DNA from 2 places in the Stenotrophomonas sp. YJH_SMC_58 genome. Region 2 is predicted to be linked to the other one. Evidence: riboswitches for the same ligand, from Rfam matches in the RefSeq annotation. Region 2 holds a riboswitch; the other holds the start of a gene.

Region 1 (11,482 bases), on a different contig from region 2:
CTTCCAGCGCGGTCCTTCGAAGTGCGAGAACAGCTGCAGGTGGGCGAAGCGCTTGGTGCGCCACAGGTAGAGGGCAAACGCCGTGGCCTGCAGCCACATCATCACCGCCGAAGCGATGCCCAGGCCTTCCGCACCCAGTTCCGGGAAACCGAGCTTGCCGTTGGCCAGCACGTAGCCCATCGGCGCCAGCACCAGCAGGCCGCCGAAGCCGAGCAGCATGGTCGGCAACGTCCAGTGCATGCCTTCGCTCAGGTAACGCATGCAGAAGTACAGGGTCAGTGCGGGCCCGCCCCAGCGCACCGCGTGCAGGAACGCGGTCGCCCCCGGCACGATGTCCGGCGCGATCCCGAACGCTGGCAGCAGCGGCGGCACCACCGTGAGGAAGGTGAACATGATCAGGCCCAGGCCCAGCGCCAGCCACAACGCCTGGCGGAACAGCGGGCCGATTTCGCGCTCGCGGCCGGCGCCGTGCAGCTGCGATACCGAGGCGGTGAGCGAGATCAGGGTGCCGATCGGGATCAGCATCGGCAGCCACAACAGCGCCGTGCCGATGGTCACCGCGGCCAGGGTCGCGGTGGCGTGGTGGCCGGCAATGACGTTGTCGACGAAGGAGATCAGACCGGTGGACACATGCCCGAGCACAAGCGGCAGGGCGAGCAGACCGGTGGCGCCGACTTCCTTGCTGAAGCGCGGCGTGGAGGTTGCAGTAGACATAAGGTGCTTGACGCGAACTACGGTTGCGCGCGAAGGGCACAGGCACCGGGTTGCGGCCGGTCATCTTACGCGCGCAGCGCGCGCATTCCCATGACATGGCGTGAATGCTGGGTTCCGGCAGGCCGCGGCATCACGCGTTGCGATCGCGTTACGAACAGAAAAAGGGGACGGAGGGGATTAAGTCGTTTCAAGCCCGACTGTGCCGAACACGACTTAATCCCCTCCGTCCCCTTTGTTTACTGGCCGGCCTGGCGCTTGAGCCAGGCGTCGCGCTCGGCGGCCGGCACGGCGAGGAACGCGCCTCGCACCGTGTCACGCTCCTGCGGTGGCGTGCGCTGCGCGACCAGGGTCAGTTGGGCCAGCTGCGCTGGGCTGAGCTGGCGCAGCACGGCCAGCGCGGCCTCGCGCTGTTCCGGTGGCACGAAGCCGAACAGGCCGTGCAGCTTGGGGAACTCCAGTCCCAGCTGCGGGCCCAGCCGCCAGCCCTCGCGGAAGGCCTGGTCCTGCGCCTGGAACTGCTCGCGCAGGCGCTGCTGCTGGTCCGCCGGCAGCGCATTGAACCGCGCCGCAGCCTGCCGGATGCGCTCCCGCTCGCTCTCCGGCAGGGCGCGCCAGGCCGCGTAGTCGGCACGGCGCTGACGCTGCTGCTGGGCGTCGAGCTGGGTGAACGCAGCGGGCGTCGTGTTTGTGGTGGCCGGAGCGGGAGCCGCCGGTGAACTGCCCGGCACTGGCGGCGGCAGCGGCACGCTCAAGGTCTGCGGCGCGGCGGACAGCGACAACGGCAGGGCCAGCAGCAGGCTGGCGAACAGGGTCTTATTCATCGGCGGCAGCGGTTTCCAGCGTGGCGCTGGCCGGCTCGGGCCGGCTCGGCCTGGATTGCGATTCGTCCACCGGCAACGGGCCGCCGGCGGCGGTCCAGGCATACAGATCGGCATCGGCCACCAGCGGATAGTCGCGGTCGGCCAGCATCATGGCGTCGTCGGAGGCTTGGGCCGGGGTCGCATCCGGCGTGGCATTGACCTTGCTCGGCGGAAGCGCTTCCACCGTGACCGGGCCAGCTTCGCCCACTACCCCTTCCGGCAGTGGAGCGTCGCTACCGGATGAATGTCCTTGCCAGTAGCGCCAGCCCACTGCCGCGGCCAACAGCACCGCCACCGTCACCAGCAGGATCACCGGGCCGCGCCAGCGCGGCCTGGCATTGGGACGCCGCCGCTTGCCCTGGGCGGCCGCACGATCATCGCGCTGCGGTGCGCGCCAGCTGGTCGGGGGAGCTTCATTGCTGGCGGCCGGCGCAGCCGGCTGCTGCAGCTGCTGCAGGCGCTTGGCCGGCAGGTCGCGGATGCGCAGCTGCACCTGTTCGGCCAGCTGGCGCCATGCCGACGCATCGGGCTGGCCGAGCGCATCACGGGGGCAGGCATCGGCCAGCAGGTGCTGGTAGCCCGCTTCGTCCTGGTCGAGCACGCGCATGGCGATACCCTCGTCCAGACTGCCGCCCACCCGCAGCAGGAGCGCCAAGCGCGGCAGCGGCCCCATTTCGCCCAGCGCGGCCAACGGCGGCAGCCACTGGCCGCCCACCGGCTCGCGCAGCGCCTGGCGCTGGCCCAGCAGGGTCCAGAAGCGGGTCGGCCACTGCGCCATCGGCAGGTCGCTGGCGACCGCGGCGAAGGCACGCATCACCGCCACCAGGGTCTGCTCGGCTCGCGCGGCATCGCCGCACTGCAGCTCAGCCACCACCAGGGCGCGGCGCTCGACGCCGCGCAGGAACGCCGACAGCGCGCCGGCCGCGGTCGAGGAAACAGGGGCGGGCACAGCCGTCATCGGTCACTCCAAAGGTCTGCCGGCATGATAGCGGCAGCCCATCGGCACCCGTAGGACTTGCGCGCGCAGGCACTTCGTGCTGCAGGTTGTGCACAGCACCACGCCCGCCTCGGGGAAAACTGCGGCATCCAGCTGAATTCACTCTGTTTCAGCAATGTTTCACACTCAAGTTGTTGATTTTGAATGACTTTTAAGTGTGGCGATTTTTTGACCAACCCAAGCGTGAGCTCGTCGCCATCGGCCTCCTGCGTTCCCGTCGACCGGTAACGCACAACGTTATCCACAGAACATGTGGATAAGACTGAATCTCCAATGGACACCGATATTTAGGTGACATTTAAGATTCGACGGAGGCCCCCCGGCAGTCTCTGGCCCCTGCCATCCGCGCGCGCATGGCCCGTTACACTGGCCCGATGCTTTCACCCATTCCGACCCTGCAGGTCGCCCTGCCCGTCCCGCTGCCGCGCCTGTTCGACTACCTGTCACCAGAGCGCGATGGCCCCACGGTCGCGGTCGGCTGCCGCCTGAAGGTGCCGTTCGGCAACCGCGAGCTGGTCGGCGTAGTGGTGGGGCACGGCCAGACCGATGACGGCCAGGGACTGCGCCAGGCCTTGGCCTGGTGCGACCCGCACCCGCTGCTCCAGGGCGAGCTGTGGCACAGCCTGCAGTGGCTGGCGCGCTACACCCATGCGCCACTGGGCGAGGTGCTGAGCACCGCCCTGCCGGGCCCGCTGCGCCATGGCGACGCCCTGCCCGACACCCATCACTGGGGCTGGCAGCTGACCGCCGAAGGCCGCGCCCAGCGCGAAAAACTGCGCGCCGGCAGCCGCCCCCGGCAGCTGGCCGAGCTGCTGGCCGACGCCATCGTCGATGAGGACGTGCTGGGCGAACGCATGGACGACTGGCGCACCGCCGCGCGCAGCCTGGCCAAGCGCGAGCTGGCCGAACGCGTGGCGCTGCGCGTCGCTCCGCAGCACGCGCAGCCACTGCCTGGCCCCACCCTCAACACGGAGCAGGCAGAGGCCGTGGCGGCGATCAACGCAGTCGAGGGCTTCCAACCGTTCCTGCTGGATGGCGTAACCGGCAGCGGCAAGACCGAGGTCTACCTGCAGGCCATCATCCACTGCCTGGCCCAAGGCAAGCAGGCGCTGGTGCTGGTGCCGGAAATCGGCCTCACCCCGCAGACCCTGGCACGCTTCCGCGGCCGCCTCGGCATCGCCGTGCATGCACTGCATTCGGGGTTGAACGACAACGAGCGCGCCCGGGTCTGGGCGGCGGCTTCGCGCGGCGAGGCACGGGTGATCGTCGGCACCCGCTCGGCGGTGTTCACGCCGCTGCCGCAGGCCGGCCTGCTGATCGTCGACGAGGAGCATGACGGCAGCTACAAGCAGCAGGATGGCATCCGCTACCACGCACGCGATTTCGCCCTGGTCCGGGGCAAGGCGCTGGGCGTTCCGGTGCTGCTGGGCAGCGCTACGCCTTCACTGGAGACGCTGCACAACGCCTATGCCGGGCGCTACACCCACCTGCGCCTGAAGCAGCGTGCCGGTGATGCGCGGCCACCGCGCGTGCGCATCCTTGATGTGCGCAAGCGACCATTGCATGACGGCCTCTCGGCCGACGTGCTGGCCGGCATTGGCGAGCACCTGCAGCGCGGCCAGCAGGTGCTGGTGTTCAAGAACCGCCGTGGATATGCGCCGGTACTGCTGTGCCACGACTGCGGCTGGACCGCGCCATGCAACCGCTGCGATGCACCGATGACCGTGCATGGCGGCGGTCGTCGCCTGCAGTGCCATCACTGCGGTGCGCGGCAACCGGCGCCGCTGGCATGCCCCGCGTGCGGGAGTCTGGCGCTGCAACCGCAGGGCATCGGCACCGAGCGCCTGGAAGAACATCTCACCGCCGCCTTCGCCGACTTCCCGGTGGTGCGCATCGACCGCGGCACCACGTCGCGACGCGATGCACTGGAACAACAGCTGGCGAAACTGGGCGACCAGCCCGGCATCCTGGTCGGCACGCAGATCCTGGCCAAGGGCCACGACCTGCCCAAGCTGACCCTGGTGGTGGTGGCCGGCATCGACGAAGGCCTGTTCTCCGCCGACTTCCGCGCCAGCGAGAAACTGGCGCAGCAGCTGATCCAGGTCGCCGGTCGCGCCGGACGCGCGCGCGACCCGGGCGAAGTCTGGCTGCAGACGCATCACCCGGGGCACCCACTGCTGGAAACCCTGGTCAGCGGTGGCTACCACCCGTTCGCGCAGGCCGAGTTGAACCAGCGCCAGGCCGCAGGATTCCCGCCGTTCGCGCATCTGGCGCTGATGCGCGCCGAAGCGCAGCAGGTGGAGCATGCCAATGCATTCCTGCTGGCAGCGCGACAGCTGCTGGGCGAGCAGGACGTGGTGGAAGCCTATGGACCCATGCCGGCGCCGATGCCACGGCGCGCCGGTTACCAGCGCGCCCAGCTGCTGCTGTCTGCCGCGCAGCGGCCACCGCTGCACGGGGTGCTTTCGCAACTGGTACCGCAGCTGTATGCGCTGCCGGAAGCACGCAAGGTGCGCTGGTCGCTGGATGTGGATCCGACGGATCTTTATTGAGGGGTCAGAGCCCACCCGTCGGGTGGGATCCGACCCCGATGCCCTGGGGTCGGATCCCTTTTCGCAGAAAAGGGCTCTGACCCCGGACGCTTTCGCTTACGTCAGCGGCGACATCACGCCGCGCTGGTAGGCGGGGCGCTCGCGAAGACGGGCGTACCAGTCGGCCAGGTGCGGCAGTTCCGGACGCTGGATCGGCAGTTCGAACCAGGCATAGATCAGCGAGCCCAGCGGGATGTCACCCATCGCGAATGTCTCGCCGGACAGCCACGGCTGCTTGGCCAGGGTGGCATCGGCCATCGCCAGGTAGTCGCCGGCGCGCACGATGGCGGCATTGATCCGCGCTTCGTCGCGGTCGGCCGGGGCGGTGCGCATGATGCCCCAGATCAGGTCGGTGTACAGCGGCGCCATGCGCGAGGTGCTCCAGTCCATCCACTTCTCGGCCTGGGCGCGTTCCATCGGGTCTTCGGCGTACAGCGTGCCCAGCGCGTAGCGCGCACTCAGGTAGCGCACGATGGCGTTCGATTCCCACAGCGGCAGGCCGTGGTCTTCGATCACCGGTACCAGGCCATTGGGATTCATCGCCTGGTATTCCGGCGTCTGCGTGCCGCCGTGGCTGCCACCGACCTCGATGGACTCGTACGGCAGGCCGATTTCCTCGGCACACCACAGCACCTTGCGGACGTTGCTGGAATTGCGACGGCCCCAGATCTTCAACATGCGGGTATTCCTTGCTGGCAATGCGAGCGGCAACGATACCCCTGATCGGGCGGGGTGTGTGCATGCCGGATGCGGGATCTGGCGTCCGGGAATTGCCGGCCAGCGGCCGGCACTACCGGTTCCTCGCTGGCCAGCGGCCGGCATTACCGGTTCTTTTTCGGCAGCGCGCGCACGTAGGACGACTTGCCATCCTTCTTCAGTTCGAACAGGCCGATCGCGGCCAGCAGATCGCTGAGCTTGCCGTAGCCATAGTTGCGCGGGTCGAACGACGCCTGGTTGCCGATCTGGCTGCCGACCGGGCCGAGGTGCGACCAGCCATCCTCGCCCTCGGCCGCGGACACCGCGCGGCGCAGCATCTTCACCAGCCGCGTGTCGCTACGCATTTCCGCACCGCTCTTGCGCGGGCGCGCATCGTCGTTGGCCACCGGCTCGTTCGAGGCCTGTTCGCTGGAGGCCTGTTCGGTATCCGGCACGCTGGCGTGGGTCTGGCCCAGTGCTTCCAGGTAGGTGAATTTCGAGCACGCGTTGACGAACGGCTCGGGTGTTTTCTTCTCGCCGAAACCGTACACCTTCACGCCATCGGTCAGCAGGCGCATCACCATCGGGGTGAAGTCCGCATCGCTGGAGACGATGGCAAAGCCATCCAGGTTGCGTGCGTACAGCAGGTCCATGGCATCGATCACCATCGCCATGTCCGAGGCATTCTTGCCCTTGCTGTAGGCGAACTGCTGGATGGGACGGATCGCATACTCATGCAGCACCGCTTCCCACCCCTTCAGTCGCGGGCTCTTCCAGTTGCCATAGGCGCGGCGCACGTTGGCCACCCCATAGCGGGCCACTTCGGCCAACACCTCGTCGATCTTCGAGGCCGGCGCATTGTCGGCGTCGATCAACAGGGCGATGCGCTTTTCCGGTTCGCTCATGGACTCCTCGCGGGCGGTTGCCTGAACCCGAGTATCGCCGATCCACGCGGGCGCTGACGTGACAGGCAGTCGCCGTGCGAAGATGCCAGGCGCTTCCCCCAATGCCCCCACTGGAGTGAGTCGATGAGTCGCGAGCGCGTTCCCCACCTGGTTGTTGTCGGCGGCGGTTTTGCCGGTCTCTGGGCCACCCGTGCCCTGGCCCGCGAGCGCATACGCATCACCCTGGTCGACCGCCGCAACCATCATCTGTTCCAGCCGCTGCTGTACCAGGTGGCCACCGCCGGCCTGTCCGCGCCGGATATCGCTGCACCACTGCGCCATATCCTCGGCCACCAGCGCAACGTGGAAGTCCGCCTCGGCGAAGTGGTCGCCATCGACAAGCAGGCCCGGCAGATCCGCATGGCCGATGGCAGCACGCTGGACTACGACAGCCTGCTGCTGGCCACCGGCGCCACCCACGCCTACTTCGGCAACGACCAGTGGGCCGATGATGCGCCCGGCCTGAAGACGCTGGACGATGCGATCGCGCTGCGCCGCAAGCTGCTGCTGGCGTTCGAGCGCGCCGAGGCGGAACCGGACCCGGCGAAGAAGGCCGCATGGCTGAGCTTCGCGGTGGTCGGTGGCGGTCCCACTGGTGTTGAACTGGCCGGCACCCTGGCCGAGATCGCGCGGCATACGTTGCGCAACGAATTCCGCCACATCGACCCGGCCAGCGCCAAGGTGCGGCTGGTCGAGGCCGGCCCGCGCGTGCTGTCCTCGTTCCCGGAAGTACTTTCGCTGAAAGCACGCCGCCAGCTGGAAAAGCTGGGCGTGGAAGTGCTGACCGGTACCCCGGTGAGCGACATCGACAGCCAGGGCTTCACGCTCGGTGACCAGTTCGTACCGGCCCGCACCGTGGTCTGGGCCGCCGGCGTGGCCGCTTCACCGCTGGCGCGCACGCTGGACGTGCCGCTGGACCGCGCCGGCCGCGTGCCGGTGCAACCGGACCTGACCCTGCCCGATCACCCGGAGCTGTTCGTGGCCGGTGACCTGGCCGCACTGAGCCAGGCCGACGGCAAGCCGGTACCCGGCGTGGCACCCGCTGCCAAGCAGATGGGCAAATACGTGGCCGAGGTGATCCGCGCACGCCTGCACGGCAAGCCCGAGCCCGGCCCGTTCAAGTACGCCGACTACGGCAACCTGGCCACCATCGGTCGCATGGCCGCGATCGTGCACCTGGGGCGGCTGCAGCTGTCGGGCGTGCTGGCCTGGTGGTTCTGGCTGGCCGCGCACGTGTTCTTCCTGATCGGCTTCCGCAACCGCATCGTGGTGCTGCTGAACTGGGCCGTGGCGTACTGGAGCTACCAGCGCAGCGCGCGCATCATCTTCGGTGATGACCAGGAAGACCGGCGACCCCGACGGTAGTGCCGGCCGCTGGCCGGCTGCCGCGCGGTCCGCCCCCTCTCCGCAGGAAAGGGCTCTGACTCCGTCAACATCATCCATGCATGGCGTGGATCTACCGCTTCATCGGGCCACCGGGCGCCCGCCGTTTCGACCATGCGCGGCAGAAGTCCTCCTTCCTTGCGGTGTCGGCAATCTGCGCGGCACTCCAGTTGCGGGTAATCCAGATCGTCAGTGCCGTGCTGCTCAGATGCCAGCGCAGCATGTCGTGCCGTGGCTGCCGCCAAAGATGGCGGCGGGCAATCCAGAACGCCTCCCGTTCCACCTCTGGCACCTTCTTCTTCATCGCGTCGTCGTCGAAGAACTGCGCGGCGAAACTCCAGGGATTCATCGGCTGAAATCCTGTTCGCGGTTCACTGCTGCACGCAGCCACACCACTGGGCGCGCGGTCCGCCGGCTGCGGCCGGCCTTCCACCAGCGCCAGCCCGAACAGGTACAGCAGGCCAGGCAGCAGTGCGATGCCGGCGGCCAGTACGACGACGGAGACCCATGCCTTACCGGCGGCACGCATCGCGCTCACTTCGCCTTCGGTTTCGGGTACCACAACGCGTTGACGATGATCCAGCGCTGGTCGAAGCGCCCCATGTGGAAGTAATCGACGAACCACGGCGTTTCCAATCGCACCGAGGCGGCATTGCCGGTCACGTCCAGCACCGTGCAGCGGCGGTCCCATTGATCCTTTGGGGTCTTCAGTGCGCCCTGCTTTGTCAACGAGACCAGTTCTTCCTTCGACATGCGGCGCAGGCCCAGCCGCTCGTCGGGCGTATCGCCGAGGACCGCGCGCTTGGCCAGGTCCGGGTGCAGGGAGCGGGCGACGCGCTGCGGGTCGGCCTCCAGTTGGCCGTCGACGTAGTCATGGCAGGTGGCTTCGATGGCCACGAGGGTGGCCGGGTCGGCAGCGGGACTGGTTGACGCAGAGAGAGCGAACAACAGGGCGACGGTGGACATCCGGGTCTCCAGCGCTGAGGGCTGGGCGATCATCGCATGGCGGCACAGAGGCATCCATGTATGCCATGGATCTACAGGGACCCGGCATCCACCGCCTGCAACCACGCCAGCTTGCGCTCGCGCGGCAGCTGCTTGAGCTGCCATTCGGCCCGCGAGGCGGCGGCCCGGTCCGGGTATTCGCGCACGGCCAGCACGCGCAGCGGTGGCCGGGCCCGGGTGTAGCGCGCGCCCTTGCCGGCCTGGTGGGCGGCGAAGCGCGCGTCCACGTCGGTGCTGATGCCGGCGTAATAGCTGCCATCGCGGCATTCGAGCAGGTACAGGAACCACGGGCGGAGGGACGGGGCCATGCCCGGATTATGCCGTGCTGCACTGCAGCGGATATACTGGCGCCCGAATGCAGGAGAGAGGCGCCGCGCTGGCGCCCGCCGAAGGCGCAGGCTCCCATGATCGCTCAGGCCGGTGGGCTGGAATCCCACCAACCATGCATTCGACTCGCCGAGCTGGAGAGAGGTCACCGGGCACGCCCGGGACGATCCGCCGAAGGGGCACGCGGCCCATGCCGCTGAACTCTCAGGCAAAAGGACAGCGGGAGCGGCACCGGTCATCGTCATCCCGTCATTGCGCAGGCAGTGGCGGTAGTCGCGCATGGCCGGCCCCACCGCGCCCGGAGCCTGTCCCATGCTGCTGTCCATCATCTACCTGATCGCCATTTCCGCCGAAGCCATGACCGGCGCACTTTCTGCCGGCCGCCGCCGCATGGACCTGTTCGGCGTGGTCATGATCGCCTGCGTCACCGCACTCGGCGGTGGTTCACTGCGCGACATCCTGCTCGGCCACTACCCGCTGGGCTGGGTGAAGCATCCCGAGTACCTGGGCTTCACCGTGTGCGCGGCGCTGATCGCCACCTGGGTGGCGCGCTGGATGCACCACTTCCGTCGCACCTTCCTGGTGCTCGATGGCCTGGGCCTGATCGCCTTCACCCTGATCGGCTGCTCGATCGCGCGCGAAGCCGGCCATGCGATGCCGATCGTGCTGATCGCCGGCATGCTGACCGGCGCGTTCGGCGGCGTGCTGCGCGACATCCTCTGCAACGAGGTGCCGCTGATCTTCCAGAAGGAGCTGTACGCGATCATCGCGCTGCTGACTGGCGCGGCCTACCTGTTGCTGCTGCACTGGGGCGTGGCCGACGCCACCGCGATCCTGTGCTGCCTCGGCGGCGGCTTCGCGCTGCGCCTGCTGGCGATCCACTACCGCTGGGAAATGCCGAAGTTCGTGTACCACGACGAAGTGCATTGAGGTTCGCGCGGCGGAATCCGCACCACCCCGGCGATGTACCTGGCGCTGTCGCTCATGCGCAGCGCCAGGCGCATCGCCGGTGCAGATGGGCCGGTCTCCAACTCCGACCGGCCCTGATCGCGGCCGCACCCCCGCAGGCGCTGGCCGCCATCCACACACGTGCCGCACTCAAGCGGCTTCGGACACCTTCACGTCGCGACGGGCGCGCACGGCCGCGGCCAGTCGCTCCAGCACCGTCACGGTGGTGTCCCAGTCGATGCAGCCATCGGTGATGCTCTGCCCGTAGACCAGCGGTTGGCCTTCCACCAGTTCCTGGCGGCCACCGACCAGATGGCTCTCGATCATCACGCCAACGATGCGCTGTTCGCCGTCTTCCAGCTGAACAGCAATGTCCTCGATCACCTTCGGCTGGTTTTCCGGGTTCTTCAGGCTGTTGGCGTGGCTGGCGTCGATCATCAGGCGCGTCGGCAGCTTGGCCTTGGTCAGCGCCTGGCAGGCCTCGGCGACACTGGTCGCGTCGTAGTTCGGCTGCCTGCCACCACGCAGGATCACATGGCAATCCGGGTTGCCGGTGGTCGACACGATGGCGGTGCCGCCCTGCTTGGTCACCGACAGGAAATGATGCGGATTGGACGCCGCACCCACCGCGTCAGCGGCGATCTTGACGTTGCCATCGGTGCCGTTCTTGAAGCCGACCGGGCACGACAGCCCCGAGGCCAGCTCACGATGCACCTGGCTTTCGGTGGTACGTGCGCCGATCGCGCCCCACGCCACCAGATCGGCGATGTATTGCGGCGAGATCACGTCGAGGAACTCGACGCCGGCCGGCAGGCCGAGCTTGTTGATGTCGCGCAGCAGGCCACGGGCGATGCGCAGGCCCTTGTCGATCCTGAAGCTGCCGTCCAGGTCCGGATCGTTGATCAGGCCCTTCCAGCCCACCGTGGTGCGCGGCTTCTCGAAGTACACGCGCATCACGATTTCAAGTTCCCCGGCCAGCGCGTCACGCAGCGGCTTCAGGCGCTGGGCGTACTCGAT
Region 2 (11,482 bases):
ACGACACTGGAACCGGGCCCGTTAAACCGAGGTCCGGCAAAGGTGAACGTACAGGCAAAAGCAGGCTCGGGTATGCTTGCTCCATGCGAGTCGAGCCCGCCGACATCGAAGCCCTGTTCGACGCCATCCCGGATGTGCTGTTCTTCATCAAGGACCTTCAGGGGCGTTACACCCACGTCAACCAGACCATGCTGCGGCGGCTGGGCCTGCGCGCCCGCAAGGACGTGATCGGGCGTACCGCGGCGGAGATCTACCCGACCGGGCTGAGCGCCGACTACGTGGACCAGGACGCCCGCGTGCTGGCCGGTGAGGTGATCGAGAACCTGATGGAGCTGCACCTGTTCGCCAACCGCGAACCGGGCTGGTGCCTGACCTGCAAGCGTCCGCTGGTGGTCGATGGGGCCATCGAGGGCCTGATCGGCATTTCCCGCGACCTTGGCCAGAAGGACAGTCTGGGTACCCAGTACGAGCAGCTGCGGCTGGCGCTGGCCCACCTCAACGCGCACTACGCCGAGAACGTGCGCATGCAGACCCTGCTGGACATCACCGGTTTTTCGCTGTCCAAGCTGGAGCGCAGCTTCCGCAAGGTGTTCCAGATGACCCCGCAGCAGGTGCTGACCCGGCTGCGGATCCAGATGGCCATGCACCTGCTGCACGGTGACGAGAGCATCGCCAGCATCGGCCAGGCCTGCGGTTTCAGCGACCAGAGCGCCTTTACCCGCAAGTTCAAGGCTGAAACCGGTTTCTCGCCGCGTGCCTACCGCGCCCGTATTGGTGGCAGTGTCGGAGAGCCGGCACTGGCCTGAGCCGCCTGCTGCGCTGTGCCTATCCCCGCGGGCATGGGACAGGGTAAGGTGTCGCCCCTGTAGCCCGCCGCCAGCCCTGCCGATGCCCAACTCGATTCCGACCGCTTCACCGTCCCGCCTCGGACATTCGCTCAAGCCCCGCCAGCTGATCATGATGGGCCTGGGCAGCGCCATCGGCGCCGGCCTGTTCCTCGGCTCGGGCGTGGGTGTGCAGGCGGCCGGTCCGGCGGTCCTGGTGTCGTATCTGGTCGCCGGCGCGCTGGTGATCATCGTGATGAACGCTCTGGGCGAAATGGCGGCGGCCAAACCGACCAGCGGCGCGTTCTCGGTCTATGCCGCCGATGCCATGGGCGCCACCGCCGGTGCCACCGTCGGCTGGTTGTGGTGGGTGCAGCTTGTGATCGTGATCGCCGCCGAGGCGGTGGGAGCGGCCGGTCTGCTGGCCACCGTCTGGCCAGCAGTACCTGTACCGATGGCGGCGCTGGCCTTCATGCTGTTCTTCACCGCGATCAACCTGCTCGGGGTGAAGAACTTCGGCGAGTTCGAATTCTGGTTCGCCATCCTCAAGGTGGCGGCGATCCTGGCCTTCATCGCCATCGGCGTGGCGCTGCTGATGGGCTGGCTGCCGCAGGTGACCTCGCCGGGCCTGAGCAACTTCACCGAGCATGGTGGCTTCGCGCCGAAGGGCCTGGCCGGTATTGGCGCTGCACTGCTGGTTGTCGTTTTTGCCTTCGGTGGCACCGAGATCGTGGCCGTTGCGGCGGCGGAGACCGAAGATCCGGAACGCAGCATCGCCCGTGCCATCCGCACCGTGGCGTGGCGCATCCTGGTGTTCTACATCGGCTCGCTGAGCGTGATCATCGCCGTCGTACCGTGGACCAGCGAAGCGCTGAAGTCGCCGTTTGCCGCCGTGCTGGATATCGCCCGCATCCCGGGCGCGGGCACCGCCATCACCCTGATCGCGGTGATCGCGCTGCTGTCGGCGCTCAATGCCAACCTCTACGGCGCCTCGCGCATGATGTATTCGCTGGCGCAGCGTCGTGAAGCGCCGGCCGTGCTGGGCTGGACCGATCCGCGCCAGGTGCCGGTGATTGCCGTGCTGGCCAGCGTGCTGTTCGGTTTCGCCGCCACGGTGATGGAGCTGCTGTTCCCGGACCGGGTGCTGCCGGTGCTGCTGAACATCGTCGGTTCCACCTGCCTGCTGGTGTGGACGCTGTCGCTGGTGTCGCAGCTGGTGCTGCGCCGCCGCGCGGATCGCCTGGGTACCCGGCTGCCGTTCCGCATGGCCGGCTTCCCGTGGCTGACCTGCTGCGCGCTGGCGATCCTGGCACTGATCTTCGGCCTGCTGCTGAGCGAGTCGCACACCCGCCTGCAGTTCCTGTCGATGGTGGCGCTGACCGCCACCATCGCCGCCGGCAGCGCCATCGCGCGGCGCATGCGCGAGGCGTGACTGAAGCTGCCGGCCAGCGGCCGGCACTACCACGGAGGCTGCACATCCGCCGTGCCATCCTGATCGTGTGGGCCGTCATCGGCCCGTCGACCGGGAGTACCGCATGCTGCGCAGTCGCCCCTTCCTGATGTTTACCGGCCAGGCCGAGGCCGCCCTGGCCCTGTACGCCGAGGCCTTCGCCGATTTCCGCCTGCTGGCAATGCAGCGCCATCCGGACGGCGCCGGTGCCGGCGTGCCCGGGCAGGTCCGACAGGCCATCTTCCTGCTCGGTGGCACCCACTACCTGTGCTTTGACAGCCTGGACGTGCACGATTTCACCTTCAGCCCGTCGATCTCGCTGTTCGTCGAGTGCTCCGGCGCCGAGCAGTTCGAGCGCGCCGCGCGCGTGCTGGGCGAGGGCGGCCACTGGCTGATGCCGGTGGGCGACTATGACTTCAGCAACCGCTACGGCTGGGTGCAGGATCGCTTCGGCGTGTCGTGGCAGTTGAGCCTGGGGCAGATGCCGGACCCGTGATCGGGATTACCGTGGGTGTGGACCCTGGTCCACCCGCCCTCATGAAAACGGCCCGCTTGCGCGGGCCGTTCTCTTTACCGATGCCGCGAGGAATCAAGCCTCGACTTCATCATCCTTGTAGGCATCGACCGGGATGCAGGCGCACATCACGTTCTTGTCGCCGTACACGTTGTCGACGCGCGCCACCGGCGGCCAGTACTTGCTCTGCTTCAGGCTGGCCAGCGGGAAGGCAGCCAGTTCGCGCGGGTAGGCGTGGGTCCACTCGCTGGCGGTCACCGCGGTGGCGGTGTGCGGCGCGTTCTTCAGCGGGTTGTCCTCGCGGTCCAGGCGGCCGTCTTCGATCGCGGTGATCTCCTCGCGGATCTGGATCATCGCGTCGATGAAGCGGTCCAGCTCGTGCAGCGATTCGCTCTCGGTCGGTTCGACCATCAGCGTGCCGGCCACCGGGAAGCTCAGGGTCGGGGCGTGGAAGCCGAAGTCGATCAGGCGCTTGGCGACGTCCTCGGCGCCGATGCCGCTGGTCTTCTCCAGCGGGCGTACGTCGAGGATGCACTCGTGTGCCACCAGGCCGTTGCGGCCGGTGTACAGGGTCTTGAAGTGCGGGGCCAGGCGCTTGGCGATGTAGTTGGCGTTGAGCTGCGCGACCTGGGTGGCCTTGCGCAGGCCTTCGCGGCCCATCATCGCGATGTACATCCAGCTGATCGGCAGGATCGAGGCGCTGCCGAAGCTGGCGGCGCTGACCATGCCGACCGGGCCGTTGTCACCCAGCTTGCCCGGCAGGAACGGGGCCAGGTGTTCCTTGACCGCGCACGGGCCGACGCCCGGGCCGCCGCCGCCGTGCGGGATGCAGAAGGTCTTGTGCAGGTTCAGGTGCGAAACGTCCGAACCCCACTTGCCGGGCTTGGCCACGCCGACCAGGGCGTTCATGTTGGCGCCGTCGGTGTACACCTGGCCGCCGTGCTGGTGGATGATCTCGCAGATCTCGACCACCTCTTCCTCGAACACGCCGTGCGTGGACGGGTAGGTCATCATGATCGCGGCCAGGCGGTCGCTGTACTTCTCGGCGTTGAGGCGGATGTCTTCCACATCGACGTTGCCGTTGGCATCGGTCTTGGTGACCACCACCTTCATGCCGCACATCTGCGCCGAGGCCGGGTTGGTGCCGTGCGCCGAATCCGGGATCAGGCAGATGTCGCGGTGGCCTTCGCCGCGCGAGCGGTGGTATGCCCGGATCGCCAGCAGGCCGGCGTACTCGCCCTGTGCGCCGGAGTTCGGCTGCAGGCTGACCGCGTCGTAGCCGGTGCATTCGACCAGCATCGCTTCCAGCGTGTCGATCAGTTCCTTGTAGCCCAGCGCCTGGTCGGCCGGCACCAGCGGGTGGATCTGCGAGAACTCCGGCCAGGTCACCGGGATCATCTCGGCGGTGGCGTTGAGCTTCATGGTGCACGAACCCAGCGGGATCATCGTGCGGTCCATCGCCAGGTCCTTGTCGGCCAGCGAACGCAGGTAGCGCAGCAGTTCGTGCTCGCTGTGGTGGGTGTTGAACACCGGGTGGGTCAGGAACGCGGACTGGCGCAGCAGGCCGGCCGGCAGCGCGTCGGCGGTGCTGGCGTCCAGCGCGTCGACGTCCAGCGAGGCACCGAACACCGCAGCCACGGCGACGATGTCGGCGCGGGTGGTGGTCTCGTCCAGGCTGATGCCGACCGAGTCGCTGTCGATCGCGCGCAGGTTGTAACCGGCGGCGCGTGCCTTGGCATGGATTTCATCGGCATGCACGCCGGTGACGTGCAGGGTGTCGAAGAAGTCGCCACCGACCTGCACGCCGGCATTGCGCAGCGCTGCGGCCAGGATCGAGGCCAGTCGATGGGTGCGGCGGGCAATGCGGGTCAGGCCTTCCGGGCCGTGGTAAACGGCGTACATCGAGGCCATCACCGCCAGCAGCACCTGCGCGGTACAGATGTTGGAGGTGGCCTTCTCGCGGCGGATGTGCTGTTCGCGGGTCTGCAGGGTCAGGCGGTAGGCCGGGTTGCCCTGGGCATCGATCGAAACGCCGATCAGGCGGCCCGGCATCGAGCGCTTGTAGGCGTCACGGCAGGCCATGAAGGCGGCGTGCGGGCCACCGAAACCGAACGGCACGCCGAAACGCTGGCTGTTGCCGACAACGATGTCCGCGCCCCATTCGCCCGGGGCAGCCAGCAGGGTCAGGGCCAGCAGGTCGGTGGCCACGGCCACCAGGCCGCCGCGTGCGTGCACGGCATCGACCAGCGCCTTGTAGTCGCCGACCTGGCCGAAGGTGTCCGGATACTGCAGCAGCAGGCCGAACGCTTCCGCTTCCAGTGCTTCGGCCGGGGTGCCGACGCGCAGCACGATGCCCATGGGCTCGGCGCGGGTACGCAGCAGTTCCAGGGTCTGCGGGTGCACGGCGTCGTGCACGAAGAAGGTGTCCGACTTCGACTTGGCCGAACGCTTGGCCAGGGTCATCGCTTCGGCGGCGGCGGTGGCTTCGTCCAGCAGCGAGGCGTTGGCGATTTCCATGCCGGTCAGGTCGGCGCACAGGGTCTGGAAGTTGATCAGCGCTTCCATGCGGCCCTGCGAGATTTCCGCCTGGTACGGGGTGTAGGCGGTGTACCACGCCGGGTTTTCCAGGATGTTGCGCAGGATCACGTTCGGCGTGTGGGTACCGTAGTAACCCTGGCCGATGAAGCTGCGCAGCACGGTGTTCTTGTCGGCGATCGCACGGATCTTCGCCAGTGCCTGCACTTCGGTCATCGACTCCGGCAGTGCCAGCGGTGCCGGCGACTTGATCTTGGCCGGCACGATGGCGTCGGTCATCGCATCCAGCGACGCGTGGCCGACGACGTCGAGCATCTGCGCGATCTCGGCGTCGTTGGGGCCGATGTGGCGCTCGACGAACGCGTTGTGGTGCTCAAGCTCACGCAGGGAAGGGGTGTTCTGGGACATGGCGAAGGATCCGTCAGGAAAGGGCACACGCACGGGCACAAGCCGCCGGTCGGCGGTCTGCGGGGCGCCCCTCTGTCCTTTTGCCTGAGAGTTTAAAAGCGCGGCGGACCGCAGCTTCGTGCCCCTTCGGCGCCGGATCGAACCGGTCTCTCCAGAGTTGTGTTACGGGTGGTATCGGGCCTGAGCGATTACGGGCGTTGCGCCTTCGGCAGCGGTGTTCCGCTTCTCCCACCGTGTTGCCCGCCGATTATAGCCCGTTGCGGGCGCGGCGGCCGCCTTCGGTCCTGGAGGCCGCGCCTGAATGGCCGATGGCCCGTCCGTGCGTTTTGTGCACTGCTGCATGGCATCAGGTGCAATCCCCACCTATGATGGGCGGATACCCGAATTCATCTGGCGCCGTCCCTGCTGCAGGGGACCGGCGCCCGCCGTGCGTGCCGCGCATGGCCCTGCCGGACGCCTTTCCCATGACCGCCGCTGTTGCTCCCTCCACCCGCCGCATGGCCCTGCTGCTCGCCGGCCTGGCCATGTTCGGTCCGTTCTCGATCGACACCATCTTCCCGGCGTTCCCGCAGCTGGCCCAGCGCCTGGCGGTGGACGAGGTGGCGGTGCAGCAGACCATCAGCGTGTACCTGCTGTTCTACGGCCTGATGAGCCTTGCGCACGGCCCGCTGTCCGATGCCTGGGGCCGCAAGCGGGTGATCCTCGGTGGCCTGGTGGTGTTCGTCGGCGCTTCGGTCGGCTGCGCGCTGTCCACCGACCTGACCACGCTGCTGGCCTTCCGTGCGCTGCAGGGCCTGTCAGCAGGCGTCGGCATGATCGTCGGCCGCGCGGTGATCCGCGACCTGTACCACGGACACGACGCGCAGCGTCTGATGAGCCAGGTATCGATGCTGTTCGGCATCGCTCCGGCCATCGCACCGATCATTGGCGGCTGGATCCTGCTCAGTGGCGCCGGCTGGCCACTGATTTTCTGGTTCCTGGTGGTGTTTGCGCTGCTCCTGCTGGCGGCCACTGCACGCTACCTGCCGGAAACCCATCCGGTGGAGGCACGGGTGCCGTTGTCGCCGCGCGTGCTGCTGCGTGATTACGTGCGAATCGGTTTCAACCCGCGGTTTCTGCGCCTGGCGCTGGCCGGCAGCATCGGTTTCGGCGGCATTTTCCTGTACATCTCCTCGGCGCCGGTGTTCGTGATGCAGCACCTGCATCTGGGCGAGGGTGGTTTTGCCTGGCTGTTCATCCCCACCATCGGCGGCATGACCACCGGCTCGTTCCTGTCCGGGCGCATGGCCGGGCACACCACGCCCACCCGCCAGGTGTCCATTGGTTTCGGCCTGTGTGCGCTGTCGGTGCTGCTGAATGTCGGCTACGTGGCGCTGTCGCCACAGTTCGTGCTGCCATGGGCGGTACTGCCGATCTTCCTGGGCGGCATGGGCATGGCATTGATCTTCCCGATCCTGGCGCTGGCGGTGCTGGACATGTACCCGCACCAGCGCGGCCTGGCCTCGTCGCTGCAGGCCTTCGTGCAGCTGATGATCAGCACGGTGGTGGCCGGCGTGGTGTCGCCGCTGCTCAGTGCCAGCCCGCTGCACCTGGCGCTGGGGCAGGCCGCGTTCTTCGCCGCCGGCTTCGTGTTCTGGTACTGGGAACACCAGCGTGAACGCGCGGCACAGGCGGCCTGCACGGGCCATTGAGCAGCGCGCAGGGGTAGGGCCGGCCGCTTTGCCCGCAACGCTTGCGAAGAGGAACGACCGGACTAGGCTGGGCACTCCAGCCAGCCGGTGCGTGGATGCACGACAGCCAGCCAATCCGATGTCGTTGCATGAGGTTCCCCATGGCTGCGCAGCAGACCTACCGCCTGTTCGAGGTGGCGCTGAAGGAGCGCCGCGTTCTTTCCCCTTCCCTTGACCGCATGGTGTTCACCGGTGCCGACGTGGCGCGGATGAAGACCGAAGGCCCTGACCAGCGCATCAAGGTGTTCTTCCCCTTGCCCGGCCAGGAGGTGCCGCAGGTCCCCAGCGGTGAAGACTGGTACCCACGCTACCGGGCCCTGCCGGACGACAAGCGCCCGCCGATGCGTACCTACACCATCCGCCAGTTGCGCGCCGAGCAGGGCGAGGTCGACGTCGATTTCGTCATCCATGGCGAAACCGGCCCCGCCTCGCGCTGGGCCATGCACGCCCGCCCAGGCGACCGTGTGGTGCTGCTGGCCCCGGACGCCGACTGTGCCGAGAGCAGCGAGGGCTGGGAGTGGAAGCCACCGGCCGGTGTCGGCCAGGTGCTGCTGGTGGCCGATGAAACCGCGTTGCCTGCGGTGGCCGGCATCCTCGAGGAACTGGCGGCCATGGTCGACCCACCGCGCACGCTGGCGCTGCTGGAGGTGGCGCAGGCCGGTGATGCGGTGCACCTGAAGGCGCCCTCCAGCGCCGAGCTGGTCTGGCTGCCGCGCGGGCAGGCCGCCTACGGACAGCGGTTGCTGCAGGCGGTCCAGGCGCGGTTGGCAGCGACCTCGGGCGTGGCTGCCGGCGATGCGCTGGAGGAGATCGACGTCGATACGCAGATCCTCTGGGAGCAGGCCGAAACCGGTGTGGCCGGGCCGCTGTATGCCTGGGTGGCGGGCGAGGCGGGGGCGGTGATGGCGATCCGCCGCCACTTGGTGCGTGATTGCGGGCTGGACCGCCGCGCGATCACCTTCATGGGCTACTGGCGGCACGGCAAAGTGCTGGACTGAGGGGTGTGAAGCGGTGCTGCGGGCGGGGTGCGCTATCCTTGCGCCCCCCTTCGCAGCGGTACCGCACCATGTCCACCAGCTCCAAGACCCGCCGCGACCAGCGCCGTCGCCAGGAAAAGCAGGCCGCCAACAAGGCCGCCGCGCAGGCCTCGCCGGTGGAGCCGCATGCGGAACTGCGCGATGCACAGCGCACCCTGCTGGCCGGTGTCGTGCGCCGCGACGGCGAATGGGTGCTGGGCATGGACGGCCGCATCGCGGGCCACAGCGAGAGCGCTGCGCAGGTGCTGGCGCTGATCATGCAGGCCGGTGAACTGCACGAGCGCAACGGCACGCCGGTGCGCCTGATGTACTCCGATGCACTGCGCGATGCCGCACAGGCCGAAGCCAGGGAGAAGGGCCAGACCTTCGAGGAATTCAAGGCCGAGCTGGCCGCAGCGATGGCCGCGAAGAAGAACAGCTGACTGCTGTTTCGGTAGAGCCGGCCACTGGCCGGCTGCCCGTTGGGTCTTCATCGCGTAGTTGCCGGCCAGCGGCCGGCACTACCAGAAAGGGACGGATCCTCGCGGACCCGCCCCTTTTTTCATTTCGCCGCCGGGGCCGCGTTGGCCTGCCAGCCGCACATCTGGCCTTCGTTTTGCTGCTTCAGCCACTCGTTGACCGGGGTGAAGTACTCGATCATCGGGCCGGCATCGAGCTTGTCGGTACCGGTCAGCTCCTTCAGCGTGGCCTGCCACGGCTGGCTGGCACCCTTGCTCAGCATCGCCCAGTACTTCTGGCCGGCTTCCTTGTTGCCGTAGAAGGTGCACTCATGCAGCGGGCCCTTGTAGCCGGCCGCATCGCACAGGCCCTTGTAGAACTGGAACTGCAGGATGCGCGCCAGGAAGTAGCGGGTGTACGGGGTGTTGCCCGGCACGTGGTACTTCGCGCCCGGATCGAAGAACTCTTCGCCACGGGTGCTGGCCGGCGCCACGCCCTGGTACTTGGCCTTCAGGTCCCACCACGCCTTGTTGTAGTTGTCGGCAGTAATCGAGCCATCGAACACGCCCCAGCGCCAGCGGTCGATCATCAGCCCGAACGGCAGGAACGACACGCCTGACAGCGCCATGCGCATCTGGTTGTTGATGACCGCCTCGCGGCTTTCGGTCGGCGCATCGACCAGGCCGATCGAGCTGAGGTACTTGGGCGTCATCGCCAGCACGATGGTGTCGCCGATCGCTTCATGGAAGCCGTCGTTGGCACCGCCCTGGAACAGCGGTGGCAGCGGGTTGTAGGCCAGGTCGTAATAGATGTGGCCCAGCTCGTGGTAGATGGTGGTGAAGTTCTCTTCGTTCGGCTTGATGCACATCTTGGTGCGCACGTCGCCTTCCATGTTCATGTCCCAGGCACTGGCGTGGCAGACCACGTCGCGGTCGTCAGGCTTGATGAACTGGGTCTTTTCCCAGTAGGACTGCGGCAGCGACGGCATGCCCAGCGACACGTAGAAGTCCTGCGCGCGCTCGGTCATCTGCTTGGCGGTACGCAGTTCGGCCTCGCGCTGCGCCTTGTACTGCGCGGCCACGTTGGCATCCTTGCCGGCCTTGGCCAGCGCCGCGCTCAGGTTGGTCTGGTACTGCTTTTCCAGCGCCGCGGTGATGTCCAGGCTGCCGGCGCCCGGGTACGGTTCCAGCTGGTCCCACAGGTTCGACCAGTCCTGCTGCCACATGTTGCCCAGCAGGTGCGCGGCGATCAGGCCATTGCCTACTTCGGCCTTGTCCTTGCCATAGGTCTTGTCCAGCTTGCCGCGCGCGTAGCAGTGCAGCTGCTCGTACATCGGCTTGACCTGTTCCCACAGGCGGTCGGTTTCCGGGCCGATCTGCTCCGGCGGCATGTCATAGCCGCTGCGCCACATCTGGCCGGCATCGGTGAAGCCCATGCCCTTGGCGCCTTCGTTCACCAGGCCGACGAACTTCTGGTAGTCGCCGCGCATGCTCTTGGTGGTGCTGTGCCAGCCCTGCCAGGCGTCAAGCTGCTTGTCGTAGTCGCGGCTGCGCGCCAGTACCTGTTCCAGCTCGCCCAGCTGGCGGCAGGAGTTCGGATCGTTGGCGTCGGTGCAGTACTTGCCGGCACCGTAGCTGCCTTCCATGCGGGTGGCGATCTGGGTCAGCTCGGCCAGCTTGGCCGGATCGCGCGGCGCCGGCATCGAGGACATCAGTTTCAGCAGGTGGATCGCACGCTTGCTGTCCTCGCTCATCGGCTTGCCGTCGAACTTGGCGGCCTGCTCGATCCAGCTGTTGAGCTGGGTCAGCGAGCGCTCGTTGGCCTTGGCCGCGATGCGTTCGGAATCACTGTTGATGTAGGTGGAAGACAGCCACTGCGCCGAGGTCATCTCCGGGTAGGCGGCCTTGAATTCGGCATTGATGCGGGCCACGAACTGGTCGGCGGTTTCGCCGGCCGGGGCGCTGCTGCTGGCGGTATCGGTGCCTGGGGCAGCTTCCTTCTTGCAGGCGGCCAGGGCCAGCGTGGCGGCGGCGATTGCCGAGGCCAGCAGGAGATGACGGTGTTTCACGGGCGGTCCTTGGGTGGTGAACGACGGCCGAAGGCTAGTGGGCCGTCGCTGCCACCGCAAGTGGCGGAAGTCGGCCGGGCGGCGCCCGGCACCCGCAGAGGCTTTCAAGCAAGGGCAAAGGCCGAAGCAACAGCGTGCATTCCGTGGGATGGCGGGGCGGTGTGGGTGGGCAGGACACGCCGTAAACCCATCCATGGGGGCTCGATGGCGCCATCCATGGCGCCAACGGTCCTGCCCATCCACACCGCCCCGCCTTCGACAGATTCCGGCGGCTGTTGGTAGGTGTCGACCTTGGTCGACACATCTGTCAGATATCGAATGAGTCATCCACGCATGGCGTGGATCTACTGTGTCGACCAAGGTCGACACCCACCAGGGCAATGCGTCGTTCCGACAGATCGCGGAAAACTGTCGAAGGCGGGGTGGGTCCGGTGGCGGGAGTGTCCGCGGCATGGATGCCGCGGCCAAGCCCCCATGG

What was found. A riboswitch is a leader RNA that binds a small molecule or an ion and turns the genes downstream of it on or off. The one in region 2 is predicted to bind glycine.
Region 1: linked by a shared signal. The riboswitch ahead of AC5P68_RS15270 (trimeric intracellular cation channel family protein) and the one ahead of gcvP (aminomethyl-transferring glycine dehydrogenase) in region 2 are both predicted to bind glycine.

What each region holds. Positions count from the first base shown of each region.
Region 1 is NZ_JCAFSW010000011.1:151,722-163,203, forward strand. Features, by position in the region: gene AC5P68_RS15220 (MATE family efflux transporter) at 1-714, opposite strand, end outside; gene AC5P68_RS15225 (DUF3106 domain-containing protein) at 951-1,535, opposite strand; gene AC5P68_RS15230 (hypothetical protein) at 1,528-2,532, opposite strand; gene AC5P68_RS15235 (primosomal protein N') at 2,946-5,123, shown strand; gene AC5P68_RS15240 (glutathione S-transferase family protein) at 5,220-5,840, opposite strand; gene AC5P68_RS15245 (NYN domain-containing protein) at 5,984-6,763, opposite strand; gene AC5P68_RS15250 (NAD(P)/FAD-dependent oxidoreductase) at 6,887-8,167, shown strand; gene AC5P68_RS15255 (hypothetical protein) at 8,259-8,714, opposite strand; gene AC5P68_RS15260 (nuclear transport factor 2 family protein) at 8,720-9,151, opposite strand; gene AC5P68_RS15265 (GIY-YIG nuclease family protein) at 9,223-9,498, opposite strand; glycine riboswitch at 9,539-9,628, shown strand; glycine riboswitch at 9,642-9,745, shown strand; gene AC5P68_RS15270 (trimeric intracellular cation channel family protein) at 9,830-10,447, shown strand; gene AC5P68_RS15275 (3-deoxy-7-phosphoheptulonate synthase) at 10,616-11,482, opposite strand, start outside.
Region 2 is NZ_JCAFSW010000001.1:67,929-79,410, reverse strand. Features, by position in the region: gene AC5P68_RS00370 (helix-turn-helix transcriptional regulator) at 84-806, shown strand; gene AC5P68_RS00365 (amino acid permease) at 889-2,256, shown strand; gene AC5P68_RS00360 (VOC family protein) at 2,360-2,770, shown strand; gene gcvP (aminomethyl-transferring glycine dehydrogenase) at 2,864-5,731, opposite strand; glycine riboswitch at 5,794-5,896, opposite strand; gene AC5P68_RS00350 (multidrug effflux MFS transporter) at 6,196-7,422, shown strand; gene AC5P68_RS00345 (siderophore-interacting protein) at 7,563-8,459, shown strand; gene AC5P68_RS00340 (hypothetical protein) at 8,528-8,920, shown strand; gene AC5P68_RS00335 (M2 family metallopeptidase) at 9,040-11,004, opposite strand.